Regions from separate parts of the Allobosea sp. 2KB_26 genome, predicted to be linked through region 2. Evidence: predicted binding sites of a transcription regulator. Region 2 holds the regulator's gene; each other region holds the start of a gene.
What was found. The regulator PhoB, encoded in region 2, activates phosphate uptake and scavenging genes when phosphate is short. The targets are predictions, from matches to a motif close to TGTCATNNANCTGTCAT.

Region 1: the regulator PhoB is predicted to act here: its motif matches at 1,605-1,621, upstream of phnC (phosphonate ABC transporter ATP-binding protein).
Region 3: the regulator PhoB is predicted to act here: its motif matches at 2,776-2,792, upstream of AB4099_RS01415 (BtaA family protein).

The regions. Positions count from the first base shown of each region.
Region 1 is NZ_JBFRHE010000001.1:1,071,196-1,078,684, reverse strand. It holds gene phnD (phosphonate ABC transporter substrate-binding protein) at 1-608, opposite strand, end outside; gene phnC (phosphonate ABC transporter ATP-binding protein) at 680-1,498, opposite strand; gene AB4099_RS05175 (ImuA family protein) at 1,722-2,549, shown strand; gene AB4099_RS05170 (Y-family DNA polymerase) at 2,506-4,038, shown strand; gene AB4099_RS05165 (error-prone DNA polymerase) at 4,035-7,352, shown strand.
Region 2 is NZ_JBFRHE010000004.1:479,374-486,862, forward strand. It holds gene AB4099_RS15655 (ATP-binding protein) at 1-377, shown strand, start outside; gene pstS (phosphate ABC transporter substrate-binding protein PstS) at 478-1,503, shown strand; gene pstC (phosphate ABC transporter permease subunit PstC) at 1,599-2,570, shown strand; gene pstA (phosphate ABC transporter permease PstA) at 2,584-3,471, shown strand; gene pstB (phosphate ABC transporter ATP-binding protein PstB) at 3,516-4,316, shown strand; gene phoU (phosphate signaling complex protein PhoU) at 4,365-5,084, shown strand; gene phoB (phosphate regulon transcriptional regulator PhoB) at 5,118-5,816, shown strand; gene AB4099_RS15690 (YnfA family protein) at 5,921-6,241, opposite strand; gene AB4099_RS15695 (TIGR03862 family flavoprotein) at 6,315-7,489, shown strand, end outside.
Region 3 is NZ_JBFRHE010000001.1:275,484-282,972, reverse strand. It holds gene AB4099_RS01430 (ATP-dependent helicase) at 1-403, opposite strand, end outside; gene AB4099_RS01425 (acyl-CoA dehydrogenase family protein) at 522-2,177, shown strand; gene msrB (peptide-methionine (R)-S-oxide reductase MsrB) at 2,237-2,683, opposite strand; gene AB4099_RS01415 (BtaA family protein) at 2,845-4,095, shown strand; gene AB4099_RS01410 (class I SAM-dependent methyltransferase) at 4,092-4,760, shown strand; gene AB4099_RS01405 (potassium channel family protein) at 4,807-5,607, shown strand; gene AB4099_RS01400 (DUF427 domain-containing protein) at 5,608-5,889, opposite strand; gene AB4099_RS01395 (thioesterase family protein) at 5,978-6,538, opposite strand; gene AB4099_RS01390 (FAD-binding oxidoreductase) at 6,785-7,489, shown strand, end outside.

The DNA.
Region 1 (7,489 bases), on a different contig from region 2:
TTCCACCAGTTGGCGGCGATGTCGACGGTGCCCTGGCCGAGCGCGATGACCGCGTTCTCGTGGCTGCCGGTATAGACGACCTTGCCGAAGAAGGTCTCGGGGTCGATCTTCATGCCGTCGAGCACGAAGCGCGGCACATTGTTGCCGGAGGTGGAATTGGGATCGACGAGGCCGAGATTCTTGCCCTTCAGGTCCTCGACCTTCTGATAGGGCGAGTCCTTCTTCACGTAGAAGACGGAATGGTAGCCCTTGGTGCCGTCGAGATTGGTCTCGATCGCGAAGGCATCGACCTTGGCGCCGGTCATGCGAGCACGAGCGAAGGAGGCGGGGCCGTACATGCCGATATGGATGTTGCCGGCGCGCTGGCCTTCGATGATCGCGGCATAGTCGTTGGCGATACGCAGCGTCACCTTGGTGCCGAGTTCTTTCGCGAGGTAGGTGACGAAGGGGGTATAGCGCTCGACGACGCCAGACGCGTTCTCGGACGGGATGATGGCGAAGATCAGCTCCGGATACTTGGCTTTCCAGTCCTGCGCGAAGGCGGGAGCGGCGAGCGTCGCGGCCAGGCCGGCGGCGGCGAGCGTGAGGGTATGACGACGGGTCAGCATGGTTTGCTCCTGTTGAAGGCTGTTGGTGGTCTTTTCAGGCGTAAGCGGTCCTGGCCGGGCTGAGGCCTGGCTCAGGCTGCGGTCTGCTTGGCGCGCTTGGCTTCGGCGATGGCGATGGCGTCGAGCGCGTCCAGCGCCTCGGCGCCGGCATCCTTGGCCTCGATGCCGTAGAGTTCGGCGGCGATCTCGCGGGTCAGCGCCTGCGGCACGTCGTCGAACACGACCTTGCCGGCGGCCATGCCGATCAGCCGGTCGCAATATTTCGCCGCGATATCGAGGTCGTGCAGATTGCAGATCACGGTGATGCCGTCCTCGCGATTGATGCGGAAGAGCGCATCCATCACGACCTGGGTGTTGCGCGGATCGAGCGAGGCGATCGGCTCGTCGGCGAGGATGACCGTCGGCTCCTGGACCAGGGCACGGGCGATCGCGACGCGCTGCTGCTGGCCGCCCGAGAGGGTCTCGGCGCGCTGGGCCAGCAGATGGCCCATGTCGAGGCGCTCGAGCGCGGCGATGGCGCGGATCTTGTCGTCCGGCGAGAAGCTCTTCACCAGCGTCAGGAAGGCCGAGCGGTGATTGAGCCGGCCGAGCAGGACATTGGTCAGCACGTCGAGGCGGCCGACGAGATTGAACTGCTGGAAGATCATCGCGGTGTCGCGACGCCAGGCGCGCAGTTCGGCGCCCTTCAATGCGGTGACATCGCGTTCGTCGCTGATCAGGCGGCCGGAGTTCGGCTCCGCCAAGCGGTTGATCATGCGCAGCAGGGTCGACTTGCCGGCGCCCGAGCGGCCGATGACGCCGACCATTTCGCCCTTCGGGATCGACAGCGAGACATTGTCCACGGCGGCCTTGCCGCTGAAGCGCTTGGTCAGGCCTTCGATACGCAGCATGAACGGTCTTCCCATCGAGGAGCAAGCATGGCGACATCCGGACATGGGCGAGGCGCAGTCCGGAGCTCATGCTCTCTTGCAGTGCGCAAACCGGTATCGGCGACAGATGACAGGGCCGTGACAGCAGGATTGCGGGCGGGGAAGCGGGCGCACGGAGGCTGTTGACTCGCCTGAGGAGGCGGAGTCATAAAGAACAAAATAGGAACATTTGGAGTGCCAAGACGTGAGCGATCATGCCGTCGCCGCGCTGCGGCGAAGCATTGCCGGTTTGGAAAGCGTCTCTGTCTCGCTGGGCGGGGAGGCGAGCTTCAGCCTTGGCCACGCGGCGGCCGATGCGGCGCTGGGGCCGCTGCGTCGCCATGCCCTGCACGAGATCGTGGCGATGGCGCATCAGGCTCCGGCGGCGACGGGCTTCGTCGCCGGGTTGATCGCGCGGCTGGAGCGGCGGCCCGTCGTCTGGCTGCGGCAGGATTCCGCCGGCGCCGAGGGTGGTGAACTCTATGCGCCGGGGCTTGCGGCGTTCGGGCTCGATCCTGACCGGGTGCTTGCGGTGCGGGGGCGCGATCCGCTTGCCGTGCTGAAGGCGGCGGGCGACGCCTTTCCGCACGGCAATGACCGACGCTCGGGCATCGGCGCGGTGGTGATCGAGCTCGAAGGTACGCCGGCCTGCCTCGATCTCACGGCCAGCCGGCGTCTCGTCCTGGCGGCGCGGGATGCCGGCGCGACGGCTTTTCTCCTGCGGCTGGGAAGCAGTCCTGCTCCGAGTGCGGCGACGATCCGCTGGGCGGTTTCGGCGGCGCCTTCGGAGGGGCGGGTGAGAGCGCATGGGCCGGGCCGGCCGAGTTTCGCGGTCACGGTGCTGCGCAACCGGCACGGGGCGACGGGCGAGTGGGTGATGGAGTGGGACAGTCATGCGTATAGCTTCCGCGAGCCGCTTCCTGTCGCTCTGGTTCCCGCGCCTGCCCATCGACCGGATCAGACGCAGCCAGGGCGCATCCGTTCGGGCAATGTCGCAGAGGCGTGGCCCGCAGCCCGGCGGGCCAGCGGATGATCCTGGTCCTCTTGTTGTGGTGGGCAAGGCGAAGGGCGCCTTCCGCCTGACGAGCCTCGATGCCGAAGCCGAACGCCTCGGCCTGCATCCGACCATGGCGCTGGCCGATGCGCGCGCCATGATCCCGCGGCTGGTCGTGGCCGAGGAGGACAGGGCGGCCGATGCAGCCCTGCTTGGCGCCGTTGCCGACTGGTGCGACCGCTATACGCCGCTGGTCGCTCTCGATGGCGAGGATGGCCTGCTGCTCGATATCTCGGGCTGCACCCATCTCTTCGGCGGCGAAGCCCTGCTTGGCCGCGACTGCCTGCTTCGGCTGAAACGGCGGGGCTTTACGCTGCGCGCCGCTATTGCCGGGACGGCGCGCGCCGCCTGGGGCGTCGCGCGCTATGGGCGCGGCGGCATCGTGCCGCCGGGCGGAGAGAGCCAGGCCCTGTGGCCCTTGCCGACCGCGGCGCTCGGCCTGGAGGCTGCACGGCAGCACGGGCTCGCACGCATGGGCCTCAGCCATATCGCCGATCTGGAGACGCGACCGCGCGCGCCGCTGGCCGCCCGGTTCGGCCGCGACCTGCTCGACAGGCTCGACCAGGCGCTCGGCCGCCTGCCGCAGGCGCTGTCACCGCGACGACCGCTGCCTGAATGCATGGCGGAACGGCGTTTCGCCGAACCGTTGGCGCATGAAGCCGGTATCCGGGCGGCCCTGGCCGGCCTGGGCGAGAGTCTGGCCGGCATGCTGGAAGCGCGCGGCGAAGGCGCGAGAGTGTTCGAGGCGAGCTTCTTCCGCAGTGACGGGGCCGTGCGCCGTCTCGGCATCGAGACCGGGATGCCGTTGCGCGATCCGGCGGCGGTCGATCGACTCTTCGCCCTGAAGCTGGATGCCCTGGCGGACCCGCTCGATCCCGGCTTCGGTTTCGACCTGATCCGGCTCTCGGCCGGTGCGACCGAGCCTTTCGCGGCCGATCAGGGGGCTCTTGCGGCCGGTCGGGAGGAGGAACCCGATGCAGCCGCCGCCGAGCGGGCCCTGACGGAGGTCGCCGATGCGATCGCCGCCCGGATCGGCCCGGATCGCGTGCGGCGTTTCCTGGCGCAGGACAGCCATGATCCCGAGCGCGCCGCATTGGCGGTGCCCGCCCTGCGTCATGGCGAGATGGCAAGGCTCGGGTTTTCCCCGGACTGGCCGGCTCCGAGCGCCGTCCCGGAACGGCCCCTCCGGCTGCTGTCGCGGCCGGAGCCGATCGAGGTGCTGGCCGAGATCCCGGACGGGCCGCCGACGCGTTTCCGCTGGCGGCGCGTGCTGCATGAGGTCGCCAAGGCGGAGGGGCCGGAGCGGATCGCTGCCGAATGGTGGGCGACGACGGGCAGGATCGCGCCGACCCGCGACTATTTTCGCGTCGAAGAGCCGGGTGGAAGGCGCTTCTGGCTTTATCGCGACGGACTCTATGGCCGCGAGGCCGCGCATCCGCCCTGGTTCATGCACGGGCTTTTCGCATGAGCGGGCTCAATGACAATTGCCCGGTGGAAGCCGCTCCGATCGTACCAGTTTCGCGCTATGCCGAACTCGCGGTCACCTCCAACTTCTCCTTCCTGCGCGGGGCCTCGAGTCCGGAGGAACTGGTTGGCCGGGCGGCCGAACTCGACCTTGCCGGAATCGGGCTCGCCGACCGCAATTCTCTGGCCGGCGTGGTGCGGGCCCATGCGGCGATGCGCGAGGCGGGTATCGCCACAACGAAGCTGACATTCGCGGTCGGGGTCCGCCTCGTCCTGTCCGATGGCACGCCCGACCTGCTCGCCTATCCCCAGGATCGCGACGCCTATGGCAGGCTCTGCCGCCTGCTGACCCACGGCAAGATGAAGGTCGAGAAGAAGGGCGAATGCATCCTCACGCTCTCCGACCTACGCGAATTCGCGGAAGGCATGTTGCTGATACTGATGCCGGAACGGCGGCCGGAGAGCGAGATCGCTGCGGCTCTCGCGAGCGTTTCCGAGTTTGCGCGGGGTCGGCTCTGGCTGGGTATCGACATGCCGCATCGCGGCGACGACCGGCGCCGGGCCGATGCATTGGCGCTGCTCGCGTCCAGGGCGGGTGTGCCCTGTCTCGCCGTCAATGACGTGCTTTATCATGCGCCCGCGCGGCGGCCCTTGCAGGATGTCGTCAGCTGCATCCGCGAGCATGTCCCGATCGAGCGGGCCGGGCGCATGCTGGAGGCCCATGCCGAGCGCCATCTCAAATCGCCGCGCGAGATGGCCCACCTGTTCCGGCACGCGCCGGAGATGGTGGCGGAGACGGTGCGCTTCCTCGAACGCTGCCGGTTCTCGCTCGACCAGTTGCAATATGAATATCCGGACGAACCGGTGCCGCCCGGGAGCACCCCGCAGGAGCATCTGGAGCGTCTCGCCTGGGAAGGAGCGCACAGGCGCTATCCCGAGGGCATCCCGAGCAAGGTATGCGATCTCCTGCACAAGGAATTCGCACTGATCGCGAAGCTCGACTACGCGCGCTACTTCCTGACGGTCCACGACATCGTGCGCTTTGCCCGGGCGCAGGAGCCGCCGATCCTGTGCCAGGGCCGGGGCTCGGCCGCGAATTCGGCAGTCTGCTACTGCCTCTGGGTCACCGCGGTCGACCCGATGGAAGGCAATTCGCTCCTGGCCCGCTTTCTTTCCGAACAGCGCAAGGAGCCGCCCGATATCGATGTCGATTTCGAGCATGAGCGGCGCGAGGAGGTGATGCAGTATATCTATGAGCGCTATGGTCGGCTGCGCGCCGGCATCTGCGCCACGGTGATCTGCTATCGGCCGCGCAGCGCCATTCGCGAGGTCGGCAAGGCGCTCGGCCTGAGCGAGGATGTCACGGCCGCGCTCGCCAACACGGTCTGGGGCAGCTGGGGCGACGGCCTGCCGGAGAACCATGTCCGGCAGGCGGGGCTCGACCCCGCCAATCCGATGATCGCGCGCGCGGCCGCGCTGGCGACCGAGTTGATCGGCTTCCCCCGCCATCTCTCCCAGCATGTCGGCGGCTTCGTGCTGACGCGCGGGCGGCTCGACGAATGCGTGCCGATCGGCTGGGGCGGCATGAAGGACCGCAGCTTCATCGAATGGGACAAGGACGATATCGACGCGCTCCGGATGATGAAGGTCGATGTGCTCGCGCTCGGCATGCTGACCTGCATCCGCAAGGCCTTTGACCTGATCGCTCTGCACGAAGGCAAGCGCTGGGAGCTGGCGACGATCGAGCAGGGTGATCTGCGCGTCTACGACATGCTGTGTCGGGCCGATGCGATCGGCGTCTTCCAGGTCGAGAGCCGGGCGCAGATGAACATGCTGCCGCGGCTGCAGCCCAGGAAATTCTACGATCTCGTCATCGAGGTCGCGATCGTCCGGCCGGGCCCGATCCAGGGCAATATGGTCCACCCCTATCTGCGGCGGCGGAAAAACCCGAATGAGGTCGTCTACCCCAGACCCGCGCCGGAACATGGGCTTCCCGACGAGCTGGAACAGGTTCTGAAAAAGACGCTCGGCGTGCCCTTGTTCCAGGAGCAGGCGATGCGCATCGCCATCGAGGCGGCGAAGTTCACCGAGGATGAGGCCAATGGCCTGCGGCGTGCCATGGCGACCTTCCGCCATGTCGGCACGATCCAGAATTTCGAGGCGATGATGGTCGAGCGCATGGTCGCGCGCGGCTATGACCGCGCCTTCGCGTCCGCCTGTTTCAATCAGATCAAGGGCTTTGGCGAATACGGTTTTCCGGAGAGCCACGCGGCCTCCTTCGCCCTGCTGGTCTATGCCTCGGCCTGGCTCAAGTGTCATCATGCCGCTGCCTTCACCGCGGCGCTTCTGAACTCGCAGCCCATGGGCTTCTATGCTCCGGCGCAGATCATCCGCGCTGCGCAGGACAACAAGGTCGAAATCCGGCCAGCCGACATCAATCTGAGCGATCATGACAACACGCTGGAGCGACGCGAGGACGGCGCACTCGCGATGCGGCTCGGCCTGCGCCAGATCGACGGGATCTCGAAGGCTTTTGGCGAGGCGCTCGTGAAGGGGCGCGGGCAGGGCTATGACAGCGTCGAGGCCTTGGCGCGGTGCGCCAGGTTGCCCACGCGTGCCCTCGTCGCACTGGCCGATGCCGATGCTTTCGGCTCACTCGGGCTCAGCCGGCGCGAGGCGCTCTGGGAGGTGCGCAGGCTCCCGGATGACAGGCCGCTGCCGCTTTTTGCGGCGAGCGAGAGCGCCGAGCTCGCCCAGGAGCCCGAAACCTTGCTGCCGCGCATGCGGGACTCAGAACAGGTCATCGCGGATTACCAGCATCTGCGCCTGTCGCTGAAGGGGCATCCGATGCAGTTCCTGCGCCCGCTTTTCGCACGTGAGCGGGCACTGAGCTGCGAGCAGGTGCTGGCAGCGCCGGACGGCACGCGCTGCCGGCTGGCGGGCATCATCACGGTGCGCCAGCGGCCGGGCAGCGCCAAGGGGGTGATGTTCATGACGCTGGAGGACGAGACCGGCATCGCCAATGCGGTGCTCTGGCCAAAGACCTTCGAACGTTACCGCCGGCAGGCGATGGGCGCGCGGCTCGTCCTGCTCGCCGGCCGGCTGCAACGCAGTCCGGAGGGGATCGTCCATCTCGTCGTCGACAGGATCGAGGATCGCTCGGAGGAACTGGCGCGGCTGGCCGACGGGCTGCTGCACCGCACCCTGGCGCGGGCCGACGAGGTGCAGCACCCGCAATCCGACAGCCGCCTGCCGCCACGCCAGCACACCCACCCGCGCAATGTCAGGGTGCTGCCGCGCTCACGCGACTTCCACTAAAGGCCCAATTCGGCCACAGGAGCCCGGATTCTGCCGCCAGCAGGCCGTTCCGGACTTGTTTCGTGTCTTGGTTCCGGTCTTGCATGCCAAAAAGCCGGTTGGTTCATAAAACCGTCGCGGCCGTCATGAAACCACAC
Region 2 (7,489 bases):
CGGTCCAGGTCGCGGGGGACCGCGACGAGCTGTTGCGGTTGATGGAGAATCTCGTCGAGAACGCCATCAAATATGGCCGCGAGGGCGGCGTGGTTGCGATCAATGTGGTCGAGGGCGTGAGCGAAGCCAGCGTCAGCGTTCGTGACGATGGGCCGGGCATCCCGCCCGAGCATCTGCCCCGCCTCACCGAACGCTTCTATCGGGTCGACACGGCCGCGAGCCGCGAGGCCGGCGGCACGGGCCTCGGTCTCGCCATCGTCAAGCACATCGTGCTACGCCATCGCGGCCGTCTCACCATCGAGAGCGAGTACGGCAAGGGTGCGCTCTTCAAGGCGATCCTGCCGCGCCTCGGCGCGATGATGCGGAGCCCATCCTGACCAATGTGACGGCGAACGTGACGGTCTGTCATCTGTCTGTCATATGGAAGGTGTTCTAGCGGGGCTGCTAAAGACTGCGACCCAGACGAGGACTCCTCTAATGCGCAAAATTCTCATTCTCGCGGCTGCGACGATCGGCCTGGCCGGCGTTGCCCAGGCCGCTGACATCACCGGCGCGGGCGCGACCTTCCCTTTCCCGATCTACTCGAAATGGGCTGAAGCTTATAAGAAGGAGACCAATATCGGTCTCAACTATCAGTCGATCGGCTCGGGCGGCGGTATCCGGCAGATCAAGGCCAAGACGGTTGCGTTCGGTGCGACCGATGCCCCGCTCAAGGGCGAGGACCTGACCAAGGACGGCCTGATCCAGTTCCCGACCGTCATGGGCGGCGTCGTTCCGGCCGTCAACATTGCCGGCGTCGAGCCGGGCAAGCTGAAGCTCACCGGCGCGATCATCGCCGACATCTATCAGGGCACCATCAAGAAGTGGAACGACCCCAAGATCGTCGCCATCAATGCCGGCCTGACCCTGCCTGACGCCAACATCAACCCGGTCTATCGTTCGGACGGCTCGGGCACGACCTTCGTCTTCACCGACTATCTCTCGCGCGTTTCGCCGGACTGGAAGTCGAAGATCGGCACCAACACCGCCGTGCAGTGGCCGGTCGGCATCGGCGGCAAGGGCAATGAGGGCGTCTCGGCCTCCGTCAAGCAGGTCGCGAACTCGATCGGCTATGTCGAATACGCCTATGCCAAGCAGAACAAGCTGGCCCATGCGCTGGTCGAGAATGCCGAAGGCCAGTTCCCGGCTCCGGACGACAAGTCCTTCCAGGCCGCTGCCGCCAATGCGAACTGGAACGAGGCTCCCGGCTTCGGCATCTCGCTGAACAACCAGAAGGGCGCCCAGGCCTGGCCGATCACCTCCGCCACCTTCCTGCTCGTGCATGCCAAGCCGGAGAAGCCGGAAGAGGTGCAGTCCGCGCTGAAATTCGTCGACTGGGCCTACAAGAACGGCGACAAGCTCGCGCTCGATCTCGACTACGTGCCGCTCCCGGCCAACGTCAAGGATCAGGTCCGCGCCGCCTGGAAGGGCGTCACCGACCCGGCCGGCAAGCCGATCTTCTGATCCATGCTATGGCGCGAGGCGGGCAGTTCCCGCCTCGCGTTCGACTTTGTGAGACCCGTTTCCTCGTGCTTCTTATGCGACCGGAGTAACCACGGATGGCTGCCGTGACAGACCAGATGGCCGCGCCCGGTGCGCCTGCCATTCGCCGCACTCCAAAGGGCACCTTCGACATTGTCTTCCGCAATGCCAGCCGGGCCGCTGCGCTCTTCGTGCTGGTGCTGCTCGCAGGCATCATCGCCTCGATGATCATCGGCGGCTGGCCTGCCTTCCGCGAATTCGGCCTTGGTTTCATCACGTCCAGCGTCTGGGATACCCAGAATGAGCAGTATGGCGCCTGGCCCGCCATCGTCGGCACCTTGTCGACCGCGCTGATCGCGCTGGTCCTTGGCGTACCGCTCTCGCTCGGCATCGCCGTCTACCTCACCCAGCTCGCGCCGCCCTGGTTCAAGCGCCCGGTCTCGACGACGATCGAGCTGCTCGCTGCCGTGCCCTCGATCATTTACGGCATGTGGGGTCTCTTCGTCTTCGTGCCGCTCTTCGCGGCCTATGTGCAGATCCCGGTCTCGAACATCGTCGAAGGCATTCCGCTGGTCGGCACCGTGCTCTACTCGCGCTCGCCCTCGGGCCTCGGCATCCTGACGGCCGGCATCATCCTCGCCTTCATGATCATCCCCTTCATTGCCTCGATCACCCGCGACATGCTGGAGCAGATCCCGTCCGTACTGCGTGAGAGCGCCTATGGCATCGGCGCCACGACCTGGGAGGTCGTGCGCCATGTGCTGGTGCCGCAGGCCGGCGTCTCGATCATCGGCGCCATCATGCTCGGTCTTGGCCGCGCGCTTGGCGAGACCATGGCGGTGACCTTCGTCGTCGGCAACGCCAACCGGCTTTCGGCCTCGATCATGGATCCCGGCTCGACCATCGCCTCGCGCATCGCCAACGAATTCAACGAGGCGATGGGCCTGCAGCTCAACGCGCTGATCGCGCTTGGCTGTATCCTCTTCTTCGTCACCTTCGTCGTCCTCGTGATCGCGCGTATCCTTGTCGCGCGCGTCAAGTCCTTCTGAGCGGAGCCTGGCCATGAACAGCGCCGTCACCCCGCCCGCCACGACGCCTCATCAGGTCTGGGGCCGTGTCCGTCCCGCGCGCCGCACCGCCGATCGGGCGATGAAAATCATCGCCACCAGCTTCACCCTTCTCGCCATCTTCGTGCTGTTCTGGATTCTCGGCATGCTGCTCGTGAAGGGGATCGGCGGGCTCTCCGTCGCGACCTTCACCCAGGTCACGCCCGGTCCCGGCAGCGAGGGGGGCGGCCTTGCCAACGCCATTGTCGGCTCGATCGTGCTGACCTTCCTCGGCATCGCCGTGGCGACGCCGGTGGGCGTGCTCGCCGGCACCTATCTTGCCGAATACGGCAAGGGCTCGAAGCTCGCGGATCTGATCCGTTTCATCAACGACATCCTGCTCTCGGCACCGTCGATCCTGATCGGCCTCTTCGTCTACGTCATCCTGGTCGAGCCGTTCCGCGGCTATTCCGGCTGGGCCGGCGGCGTCGCGCTGGGCATCATCGCGATCCCGGTGATCGTGCGCACCACCGAGGACATGCTGCGCCTCGTGCCGAGCTCGTTGCGCGAAGCCGGTGCTGCGCTGGGCGCCCCGCCTTCGGTCGTCATCACCAGCGTGACCTGGCGGGCGGCGAAATCCGGTATGGTCACCGGTATCCTGCTGGCCCTGGCGCGCATCGCCGGCGAAACGGCGCCGCTGATCTTCACTGCGCTGAACAACAATTTCTGGTTCTCGCCCACCCTCGTCGGCGGCGTCTCCAACCTGCCGGTGACGATCTACCAGTTCGCCTCCGCCCCTTATGAGAACTGGCAGCAGCTCGCCTGGGCCGGTTCGCTGATCATCACCGTCTCGATCCTGTGCCTCTCGCTTATCGCCCGCCGTATCGTGCGGGGCGGCAAATGAACGGCCTTAAACCCTCGTCGCGTTCGATCTGAAGGAACAAGTCGATGCTTTCGACGCTGGAACTGAGCCCGCAAGCGCTTGATGCCGAGGCCCCCGTCCGGATCGCGGTCAAGAACCTCGATTTCTACTACGGCGAGCACAAGGCGCTGAAGAACATCAATCTCGACTTCCGGGACCGCCATGTCACCGCCCTGATCGGGCCGTCGGGCTGCGGCAAGTCGACCCTGCTGCGCATCTTCAACCGGATCTATTCACTCTATCCGGAGCAGCGCGCCACCGGCGAGATCCTGCTCGACGGCCGCAACGTCATCAGCAACGATATCGATGTGAACGAGCTGCGCTCGCGCGTCGGCATGGTGTTCCAGAAGCCGACGCCCTTCCCGATGTCGATCTACGACAATGTCGCATTCGGCATCCGCCTCTATGAGAAGCCGCCGAAGTCCGAACTCGACGACCGCGTCGAAGGTGCGCTGCGCCGCTCTGCCCTCTGGGACGAGGTCAAGGACAAGCTGAAGACCTCCGGCATGGGCCTGTCCGGCGGCCAGCAGCAACGCCTCTGTATTGCGCGTACCATCGCCCAGAAGCCGGAAGTGATCCTGTTCGATGAGCCGACCTCGGCGCTTGATCCGATCTCGACCGGCAAGATCGAGGACCTGCTCGAGCAGCTCAAGACCGACTTCACCATCGTCATCGTCACCCACAACATGCAGCAGGCGGCGCGCATCTCGCAGTACACCGCCTTCATGTATCTGGGCGAGGTGATCGAGTTCGACGCCACCAACACCATCTTCATGAACCCGCACAAGAAGCAGACGCAGGATTACGTCACCGGTCGCTTCGGCTGAAACGGTACCAAGCCTTCCAACTGCTTTGCCGACAAAGGACACGCCGCGATGACTGATCACATCGTCCGCTCATATGACGCCGATCTCGAGGGGATCCGCCGCAGCCTTGCCGAGATGGGGGGCATGTCGGAGCGCATGCTCGGCGATTCGACGGTCGCCCTGGTGCGCCGTGATACCGGATTGGCACAGAAGGTCATCAGCGCCGACCAGCGCCTCGACAACCTGCAGCGTGAGGTCGAGGAGAAGGCGGTCCTCACCATCGCCCGGCGCCAGCCGCTCGCCAACGACCTGCGCGAGCTGATCTCCGCCATTCGCATCGCCGCCGATATCGAGCGTGTCGGCGATCTCGCCAAGAATATCGCCAAGCGCGCCGTTGCGATCTCCGGCCAGTTCCAGCCGCCGTCGCGTGCGGTCGTCGGCCTCGAGCATATGAGCCGCCTGGTTCAGGCCCAGCTCAAGGACGTGCTCGATGCCTATGCCGTCAGCAATGAGCAGAAGGCCATGGAGGTCTGGCGCCGAGACGACGAGATCGACGCGCTCTATACCTCGCTCTTCCGCGAGCTGCTCACCTATATGATGGAAGACCCGCGCAACATCACCTTCTGCACGCATCTCCTGTTCTGCGCGAAGAATGTCGAGCGTATCGGCGACCACACCACCAACATCGCCGAGACGATCCACTATCTCGTCACGGGCGAAGCCTTGGACGCAGCCCGTCCGAAGCTCGACACCACCAACATTCTTCTGGACGCCGCCACCGGTGAGTGACCGGCGCCCGACACCTTTGGGACCGAGTGAGACATGCCTGCACGCATCCTGATCGTTGAGGACGAAGAGCCGTTGACCCTGCTGCTGCGCTACAATCTCGAGGCCGAAGGCTTCGAGGTCGATAGCGTAGCGCGTGGCGACGATGCCGAGCTGCATCTGCGCGATCATACGCCGGACCTCGTGCTGCTCGACTGGATGCTACCGGGCCTTTCCGGCATTGAGCTCTGCCGGCGGCTGCGGACCCGTCGCGATACCGAGCGAGTGCCGATCATCATGCTCACGGCCCGCGGCGAGGAGACCGAGCGTGTGCGCGGCCTTGCCACCGGGGCTGACGACTATGTCGTCAAGCCTTTCTCGCTGCCCGAGCTGATCGCGCGCATCCAGGCGCTGCTGCGCCGCGCCAAGCCGGGTCATGTTGCCGGGCTGCTGGCCGCCGGCGATCTTGAACTCGACCGCACCACCCGCCGTGTCCGCCGCTCAGGGAGCGAGTTGCATCTCGGCCCGACCGAGTTCCGCCTGCTCGAGTTCCTGATGCAGGCGCCGGGTCGGGTCTATTCCCGCGCCCAGCTGCTCGACGCGGTCTGGGGTCGCGATGTCTATATCGACGAGCGCACTGTCGACGTCCATGTCGGCCGCCTGCGCAAGGCGATCACCCCCGACAACGCCAAGGATCCGCTGCGGACCGTTCGTGGCGCCGGCTACGCCTTCGACGAGACCTTTGCGCGGAGCTGAGACTTGGATCGTCGGGCCGGATATCGAACCCGGCGCGATGATCTGATCGTCTATGTTTGCATCGGCTTTCCCGAAAGCCGCAATCCACTTTTCGGGCCGATACTCTAGCGCGGCCCTGCGATGATGACCGCCGCGCCGGCGAGGCAGATCAGCCCGCCGGCAATGTCCCAGCGGTCGGGGCGAAAGCCCTCGACGACCCAGAGCCAGGCGAGCGAACTCACGATATAGATGCCGCCATAGGCGGCATAGGCGCGTCCGGCCATTTCGCTCTCCGCCAGCGTCAGCAGCCAGGCGAACAGGGCGAGGCAAACCAGTCCGGGCACGATCCACCAGATCGGCTTGCCGAGCCGGAGCCAGCCCCAGAACGCGAAACAGCCGGCGATTTCGAGAATGGCTGCGCCAAGATAGGCGGCGATGGTCGGCATGGTTCGTCCTATCGATGGCCCGCGCGGCGGGATTACCCTTGACCGCAGGCCGCGCGGACGGCAAGCCGGACCGATGTCCTCACATCACATCGCCATCATCGGAGCAGGGCCGTCCGGGCTGATTGCGGCCGAGCGCCTCGCAGTGGCCGGCCATGCGGTCACGATCTACGATCGCATGCCCTCGCCGGCTCGCAAATTCCTGCTGGCCGGGCGCGGCGGGTTGAACCTCACCCATTCCGAACCGCTCGACAGCTTCCTGGCCCGCTATCGCGATGCCCGAACCTGGCTGGAGCCGGCCATTCGTGCCTTCCCGCCGCAATCCCTGCGCGACTGGGCCGATGCGCTCGGGCAGGACACGTTCGTCGGCAGCAGCGGGCGTGTCTTCCCTCGCGCCATGAAGGCTTCCCCCCTGCTTCGTGCCTGGCTGCGCCGGCTCGATGGTCTCGGCGTCGCCTTCGCGCCTGGGCAGCGCTGGACCGGCTGGAGCGAAGCGGGCGTTCTGACGTTCCGGAGCCGCGATGGCGCCGATTTCGAGGCGAAGCACGACGCGACGCTGCTCGCGCTCGGCGGCGCAAGTTGGCCGCGGCTAGGGTCCGATGGCGCCTGGGCGACTTTGCTGGCAGCGCGCGGCATTGCGATTGCGCCGCTGCGCCCATCCAATGGCGGCTTTACGGTCGATTGGTCGCAGACCATGCGCGAGCGTTTTGCCGGCGTGCCGCTGAAACGGATCGTCCTGAGCTTCGGCGGCCAATCCGTGCCCGGCGAGGCGATGATCGATGCGGCGGGTCTGGAAGGCGGGGCGGTCTATGCACTCTCTGCCCCGATCCGCGAGACGATCCTGCGCGAGGGCAGGGCGGTCATCACCGTCGATCTGCGGCCCGATCACGAGGCGGCGCTGCTGGTCCAGCGGCTCGCGCATCGTCGCAAGGGCGTGACGCTGAGCAATCATCTGCGCAAGGCTGCAGGTCTTGCTCCATCCGCGATTGCGCTGCTGCGCGAAGCGGCGAAGGGGCCACTTCCCCAAGACGCGGAGAGGCTGGCCGCACTGATCAAGGCCGCACCTCTGGTGCTCACCGGTCTCAGACCGATCGAGCGGGCGATCTCCACCGCCGGTGGCGTCGCCGCGGCCGAGGTCGAGGAAGGCTTCATGCTGAAACGCTTGCCCGGTACCTTTGTCGCAGGCGAGATGCTGGATTGGGAGGCGCCGACCGGCGGCTATCTGCTGCAGGCCTGTTTCGCGACCGGAGT
Region 3 (7,489 bases), on a different contig from region 2:
TGAAGTCCGAGCGGAGATCGAGGAGCTCGGCATGGCGGCGCAGGATCTTGGCCGAGATCGAGTGGAAGGTGCCGAGCCAGGGCATGCCTTCGGCCACGGGGCCGACCAGGCTTGCGATGCGCTCCTTCATTTCGCGCGCCGCCTTGTTGGTGAAGGTCACCGAGAGGATCTGGGACGGGTAGGCGCGGTTCGTGGCGATCAGATGGGCAATGCGCGTGGTCAGCACGCGGGTCTTGCCGGTGCCGGCGCCGGCCAGGACCAGAACTGGGCCATCCGTGGCCTCGACCGCTTGCCGCTGCTCCGGATTGAGGCCTGCCAGATAGCCGGCCGCCGGCTGTGCAGCGGCGCGGGCGGCGAGGCCGCCGGGGCGGGGCAGAGGGGCGGACGTGGTGTGATCGGACAAGGCTTCAGGTCGCTTTGATCGTGATTCGTTCCAGAGGCAATATAGGCTGTTGCGCCGCAGATTGCTGGATAAGGCTGTTGGGGGTTGAATGCTCGCCCGATCGACAGGACGCGCCGCGATGAATGTGGATATCGCCTCCCGCCATTCCACCCATGACGTGACGAACCAGGTTCCCATACTGTGCGATTACGACGCCTTCGCGGCTGATCCCGTGTTGCAGGCGGCGGCCACCGCCTTCGATGCAGGCTGGGCCTCGGAGCGCCTGCACGCGGCGGGGCGCATTGTCGGTTCGGCGCAGGTGCAGGATCTGGCGCGACTGGCGAACAGGTTCACGCCCGAACTCAGGACGCATGACCGGTTCGGCAACCGCATCGACCAGATCGAGTTCCATCCGGCCTGGCACGAGCTGATGGGGCTCGCGATCGGGCAGGAGACCCATTCGCTCGCATGGAACAGGCCGGGCCCGGGCGCACAGGTGGCGCGTGCTGCGCTCTCTTATCTCTGGAGCCAGGGCGAAAGCGGCATCTGCTGCCCGATCAGCATGACCTATGCCGCGATCCCGGTCCTGAGGCAGGATCCCGACCTCTGGAGCAAGTGGGGCGCCCTGGTCAGCTCCAACCGCTATGACCGGCGCCAGACGACCGCCTCCGCCAAGACGGGGGCGACTGTCGGCACGGCAATGACCGAGAAGCAGGGAGGCTCGGACCTGCGCCAGACCCAGACCATCGCCGAGGACAATGGCGACGGGACATGGTCCCTGACCGGGCACAAGTGGTTCTTCTCGGTGCCGCATTCCGACCTGTTCCTGACCTTGGCCCGAACCGCCGAGGGCATTTCCTGCTTCGTCGCGCCGGGCTGGCTGCCGGACGGCTCGCGCAACGGCGTGGCGATCCAGCGACTCAAGGACAAATGCGGCAATCGCTCGAATGCCTCGTCCGAGGTCGAGTTCCGCGGTGCGATCGGCCAGATGATCGGAGAGCCAGGCCGGGGCCTGCGCACCGGCCTGGCCATGAACCAGGGCTCCCGGCTGGACATTGCGGCGGCGTCGGCCGGGCAGATGCGGCTCGCCGTTTCGCTGGCGGCGCATCACGCTGCCCATCGGCGCGCCTTCCAGCGCGGGTTGATCGACCAGCCGATCATGCAGAACGTGCTGGCCGATCTTGCGATCGAGGCCGAGGCCGCAGCGTGGCTCGCCTTTCGGCTCTTTGCGGCGCTCGACCGTCAGGACGCGAGCGAGAGCGAACGGTTGCTGGCGCGGATCGGCGCGCCGATTGCGAAATACTGGGTCTCGAAGCGCGCGCCGGCGGTCGTGGTCGAGGCACTGGAATGCCATGGCGGCAACGGCTTCATCGAGGAAAACCCCATGGCCCGGCTCTATCGGGAGGCGCCGCTCAACAGCGTCTGGGAGGGCTCGGGCAACGTCATTTGTCTCGATGTGCTGCGCTCGCTGGAGCGAGAGCCAGGCTCTCTCGTGGCGCTGATCGGGGAGATGCGAACCGCGGCCGGCGCTGACAATCGCTTCGATGCGCATTTGAGCGCGCTGGAGTCGGAGATACCCACTCTGGTGCGAAGCGAAGGGCAGGCGCGGCGGCTGGTCGAGCGGCTGGCCCTGGCGCTGCAGGCCTCGCTGCTGCTGCGACATGCGCCTCACATCGTCGCGGACGCCTTCATCGCGACGCGGCTCGAGGGGCGCTGGTCGGGCCATTTCGGCGATCTGCCGGTGTCCGTCGATGCTTCCGCGCTGGCGCATCGGGCAGTCCCGGCTGTGGAATAGCACTCACGAGCTTGCGCGGCCGCCCTCCCGAAAGAGGGAGCGCGGCCGGCTGATCCGGCTCAGGCCTCGGCTTCAGCCGGAGCGAAATCCATAGCGACGCCGTTGATGCAGTAGCGCAGTCCGGTCGGTGGTGGGCCGTCAGGGAAGACATGGCCGAGATGGCCGCCGCAGCGGGCGCAATGCACCTCCGTGCGCCGCATCATGTAGCTATTGTCCTCGCTGATCCCGACCGCGCCCTCCAGTGGCTGGTCGAAGCTCGGCCAGCCCGTGCCGCTCTCGAATTTCTTGCCGGACTGGAACAAGGGGTTGCCGCAACCGGCGCAGGTGAAGCGCCCGGCGCGCTTCTCGAAATTCAAGGCGCAGGAGCCAGCGCGCTCGGTGCCATGCTCGCGCAGCACGTGGTACTGCTCCGGCGTCAGGCGGCGGCGCCACTCCTCGTCGGTCAGCTGGAATTCGAACTCACCGGCTTCCCTGGCTTTGCCGCCGAACAGTCCGGACAGTCCCATCGTCATTCTCCCGTTCAAAGGTTTCGGGCGGAATATGGGGATGATCGCGCTCCACGTCAGCCCGCCTTCACGGATAGCTGATCCGCAAAGCGCGTCACCCAACCGTCACGCGACTCCTCTAGTCGGCTCGCCATCGCAACGGACCGCGCGAGGAACGAAGAATGCAGACGGCGCGTACGGTTCGGCGGGAAACCACAATGGGCCTGACCACGGCGGTGCATCGCAGCAAGCCGTTGTCACGGGCGGGCATCCTGGAACGACTGTTCACCCTGGCCTTTTCCGGGCTCGTCTATCCGCAGATATGGGAAGACCCGGTCGTCGATATGGAGGCGCTGGACCTGCGCCCTGATGACCATGTCGTCGCAATCGCGTCCGGCTCCTGCAACATCCTGTCCTATCTCACCGCCAACCCGGCGAAGATCAGCGCTGTCGATCTCAATGGCGCCCATATCGCGCTCGGCAAGCTCAAGCTCGCCGCGCTAGACAGCCTGGCAGGCCACGAGGAGTTCCTGCGCTTCTTCGGCGAGGCGCAATCGCAGGCGAATATTGCGCTCTATGACGGCGAGATCGCGCCACGCCTCGATGCCGTTTCACGAAGCTACTGGGAAGGTCGCAGCCTGAGCGGCCGCCGGCGCATCCAGGTCTTTGCCCGCAATTTCTATCGGTACGGCCTGCTCGGCCGTTTCATCGGAGCCGGGCATCTGCTTGGCCGCACGCTCGGCTGCGATCCGCGCGTGATGCTTCAGGCGCGCAACATCGAAGAGCAGCGCGCCCTGTTCGACAGGCATATCGCTCCCGTCTTCGACAAGCCCCTGGTACGTTGGCTGGTGCGCCAGCCGGCCTCGCTCTATGGGCTCGGCATCCCGCCGGCGCAGTACAAGGCGCTCGCGGCTGACGGCGACGCCGGGATACGTGGCGTGCTTCGGCGCCGGCTTGAAAGGCTGGCCTGCGGCTTCGACCTGAAGTCGAACTATTTTGCCCGGCAGGCCTTTGGACGGGGCTATGCGACAGACGAGAACGCATCCTTGCCGCCCTATCTTGAAAGGCGGAATTTCGCGGCTGTTCGAGAGCGGGCCGGCCGCGTCGGCTATCACCAGAGCGCGATCACGGCCTTTCTCGAGAGCCAGCCTGCGAAGAGCTGCGATGCCTATGTGCTGCTCGATGCTCAGGACTGGATGAATGACGCGGATCTCACCGCGCTTTGGTCGCAGATCACGCGCACGGCGCGACCCGGCGCACGCGTGATCTTCCGGACGGCCGCCGATGAGCGACTGCTGCCCGGCCGGGTGCCGGCCTCGATTCTCGCGCAATGGCGCTATGAGGAGGCACGCAGCCGCGAGCTTGGAGAGCGCGATCGCTCGTCGATCTATGGCGCCTTCCATCTCCATGTGCTGCAGGGGGCGGCGGCATGAGCGCCGGCCGCGCCACGACCGAGGCCGCCGGCCTGATGGACCGGATGTATCGCCACCAGCGCCATATCTACGACGCCAGCCGCAAATTCTATCTGCTTGGCCGGGACCGGCTCATCGCCGAACTCGATCCTGCGCCGGGCAGCGCGATCCTGGAAATCGGCTGCGGCACCGGGCGTAACCTGATCAAGCTCGCCCGGACCTATCCCGGCACGCAGTGTTACGGTCTCGACGTCTCGGCCGAGATGCTCGCGACGGCGGAGAGAAGCGTGGCAAGATCGGGGCTCTCGGAGCACATCCATCTGGCACAGGCGGACGCGACCTGCTTCGACGCGCCGGCCCTGTTCGGGCGCGACGGATTTGATCGCATCGTCATCTCCTATGCGCTCTCGATGATCCCGCCCTGGCGGGGCGTGATCGCTCAGGCGCTGCGGATGCTGACGGCGACCGGTTCACTGCATATCGTCGATTTCGGCGACCAGACCGGCTTGCCTGCGTCGTTCAGGGCCGTCCTGAATTGCTGGCTGACATTGTTCCATGTCACGCCAAGACATGATCTGCCTGAGGCAATCGCCGAATTGTCGCGGATCGAGGGCGCCGAGAGCCGTACAACGCGGCTCCTTCGCGGCTATGCCATCCATGCCGTGGCAACGCGGCGGGCCGCCTGAGCAGCGGGCGCTGGACGCGCTATCCTTTGGCCTGTAACGCCATGGGATGGCCGAGAATACGACGTCTGTTCGCAGGGAAGGGCAGGTCGAGAGACTGCGGGACGGCCTGCGTCAGCTCTATCACGGCCGCTCGCCCGGGGCTGTGCGCTTTCAGCTTGCGACGGCGGTCGTCGATCTGCTGATCATCGCGTTCTTCATCGCGACACCGCTGATCCGCGAACGCCCGCTCTTCTACTGGCTCGATTACTCGGTCGCAGTGATCATGGTCATCGAGATCGGCGCACGGATGCTGGCCTCCTCGAACATTCCGCGCCTGCTGCGCCAGCCGAGCATGCTGCTCGATCTCTTCATCCTGGCAACGCTGCTCGCGCCGCAATGGCTGGAGAATTTCGGCTTCCTGCGCATCCTGCGGCTGTGGTCGTTGTCACAGCGTGGGCTGATCTGGGAGCGGCTGCGCGCTGCGGGCTATCCCGAGTGGGAAAGCGCAGCGCGGGCGATGGTCAATATCGTGACCTTCCTGTTCGTGGTGACAGGCTTCATCTACACCTTCTTCTTTCGCGAGACGGCGGGCTTCGCGGGCTATGTCGACGCTTTCTATTTCACGGTCGCGACCGTGACGACGACCGGCTTCGGCGACATCACCTTGCCCGGCACCGCCGGCAAGCTGACCTCGATCGTGGTGATGATCGTCGGAATCTCGCTGTTCGTGCGCCTGGCGCAAGCGATCTTCCGGCCCAACAAGGTCACCTTTCCCTGCCCGCAATGCGCGCTGCAGCGGCACGAGCCGGACGCCGTGCATTGCAAGGCCTGCGGGCATGTCCTGAAGATCCCGGATCACAACGACTGATCAGGAAATCTCGACGCCCTTCCAGAAGGCGATGCGGTCCTTGATCTCAGCGGCAGCGGCCTTCGGCTCGGCGTAGTACCAAGCGGCGTCCCTGTTCTCAGCGCCGGCAACGACAATCGAATGATAGTTGGCCGTGCCCTTCCACGGACAGATCGACGTCGTCTCGCTTGGTTTGAAGAATTCAGAGCGGATCGCGCTGCGTGGAAAATAGTGGTTGCCTTCGACCACGACCGTGTTGTCGGATTCCGCCAGAACGGCGCCGTTCCAGGTTGCCTTGACCATCTCGCTCCTTTCGACCGCCGCTGACCGCCGAAGACGGGGCTGCGTCGGGCCCAGTGACAGGGGCAGGTCTGCGCCGGCTCTGCCGCTCTCAGTGGCGCGTTTCGAGCTCGCGCTCGTCGTGCAGATCCTCGACTGTGATCGTCGTCTTCTTCGGCATGCCGATGATGCGTCCGATCGTAGCCGGTAGCGGCATGCGACAATGCGCCGCTTTCATCAGGGCGAGATTGGCTAGGATATCGGGCGGAAACGGCGAGACCTTGCGGGTCGCCATGTCGACATGCAGCGAGAGGTTTTCACTCGTCGCCGCGAGCCAGCCTTCGCTCGCATGCCGCATTTCGAGATAGTAGTGCAGGCGCTTTTCGTCGAAGGCGATCAGTTGTGCGGTGACCCGCACGAGATCGTCCTCGGTCAATTCGCGCTTGTAGAGGATATGGCATTCGGCCGCGAAATAGGACGCGTTGCGCGTGTCGACATAGTCCTGGTTCAGGCCGACGAGCGAGAAGACCTCGTCGACAGCCCGATCGAACAGCACGTGATAATAGGCCATGTTGAGATGGCCATTATAGTCGATCCATGGCGTTTCGACCCGCATTGCGGACGATACGAAGGGGGAGAAGAACAGCGCCGGAGCGCGGATCTCGTCTTTCATGGCCGCCTCCCGCAAAGTTGTTGCGTGCGGCGGAACGGAACTCCACTGACACGCTGCCATCGTCTTGAAGACGCCGCCGGACGAGCTTTGCCCTGCCTGATGCACCGCCTCCCATGCGCCCGGCGATCTTGTCGCCGGCGGCGACACGCAGGACAAACACGCCTGCTATCGCTACGGTCTGCCTCGTCCGATTCAACCGCTGAAGCCGACCAGTTCCAAGTTAAGCGCCAAGCCCGGAAAAAGACAATGAGCCTTTTTGCAACTGCTTCTCATGCCGCCTCTGCCGCAACCCTGCCGCCGTCGCCGGCTGCGATCGAGGCAGTGACGCGGGCGCTCGCCGCCCGATTCGGCAACCGGCTGGTGACGAGCCAGGCGGTACGGGAGCAGCATGGCCACACACTGACCTGGATTCCGAACCAGCCGCCGGATGCGGTCGTCTATCCGCAAAGCACCGAAGAGGTGTCGGAGATCGTGAAGCTCTGTGCGAGCCACGGTGTCCCCGTGATCGCATTCGGCACGGGCACCTCGCTCGAAGGCCATGTCAACGCGCCTTTCGGTGGCGTCTGCGTCGATCTCAGCCAGATGAAGCGCATCATTGCCGTTCATGCCGAGGATCTTGATTGCGTCGTCGAAGCCGGCGTGACCCGCAAGGAACTCAACGAGCATCTGCGCGACCAGGGGTTGTTTTTCCCGATCGATCCTGGCGCGGATGCGTCCATCGGCGGCATGGCGGCGACACGCGCCTCGGGCACGAATGCGGTGCGCTACGGCACGATGAAGGACAATGTCCTTTCCCTGACCGCGGTGATGGCCGACGGCTCGGTCGTGAAGACATCCAGCCGCGCGCGGAAGACTTCCGCCGGCTATGATCTCACCCGTTTGCTCGTCGGCTCGGAGGGCACGCTCGGCATCATCACGGAGGTCACGCTCAAGCTGCACGGTATCCCGGAG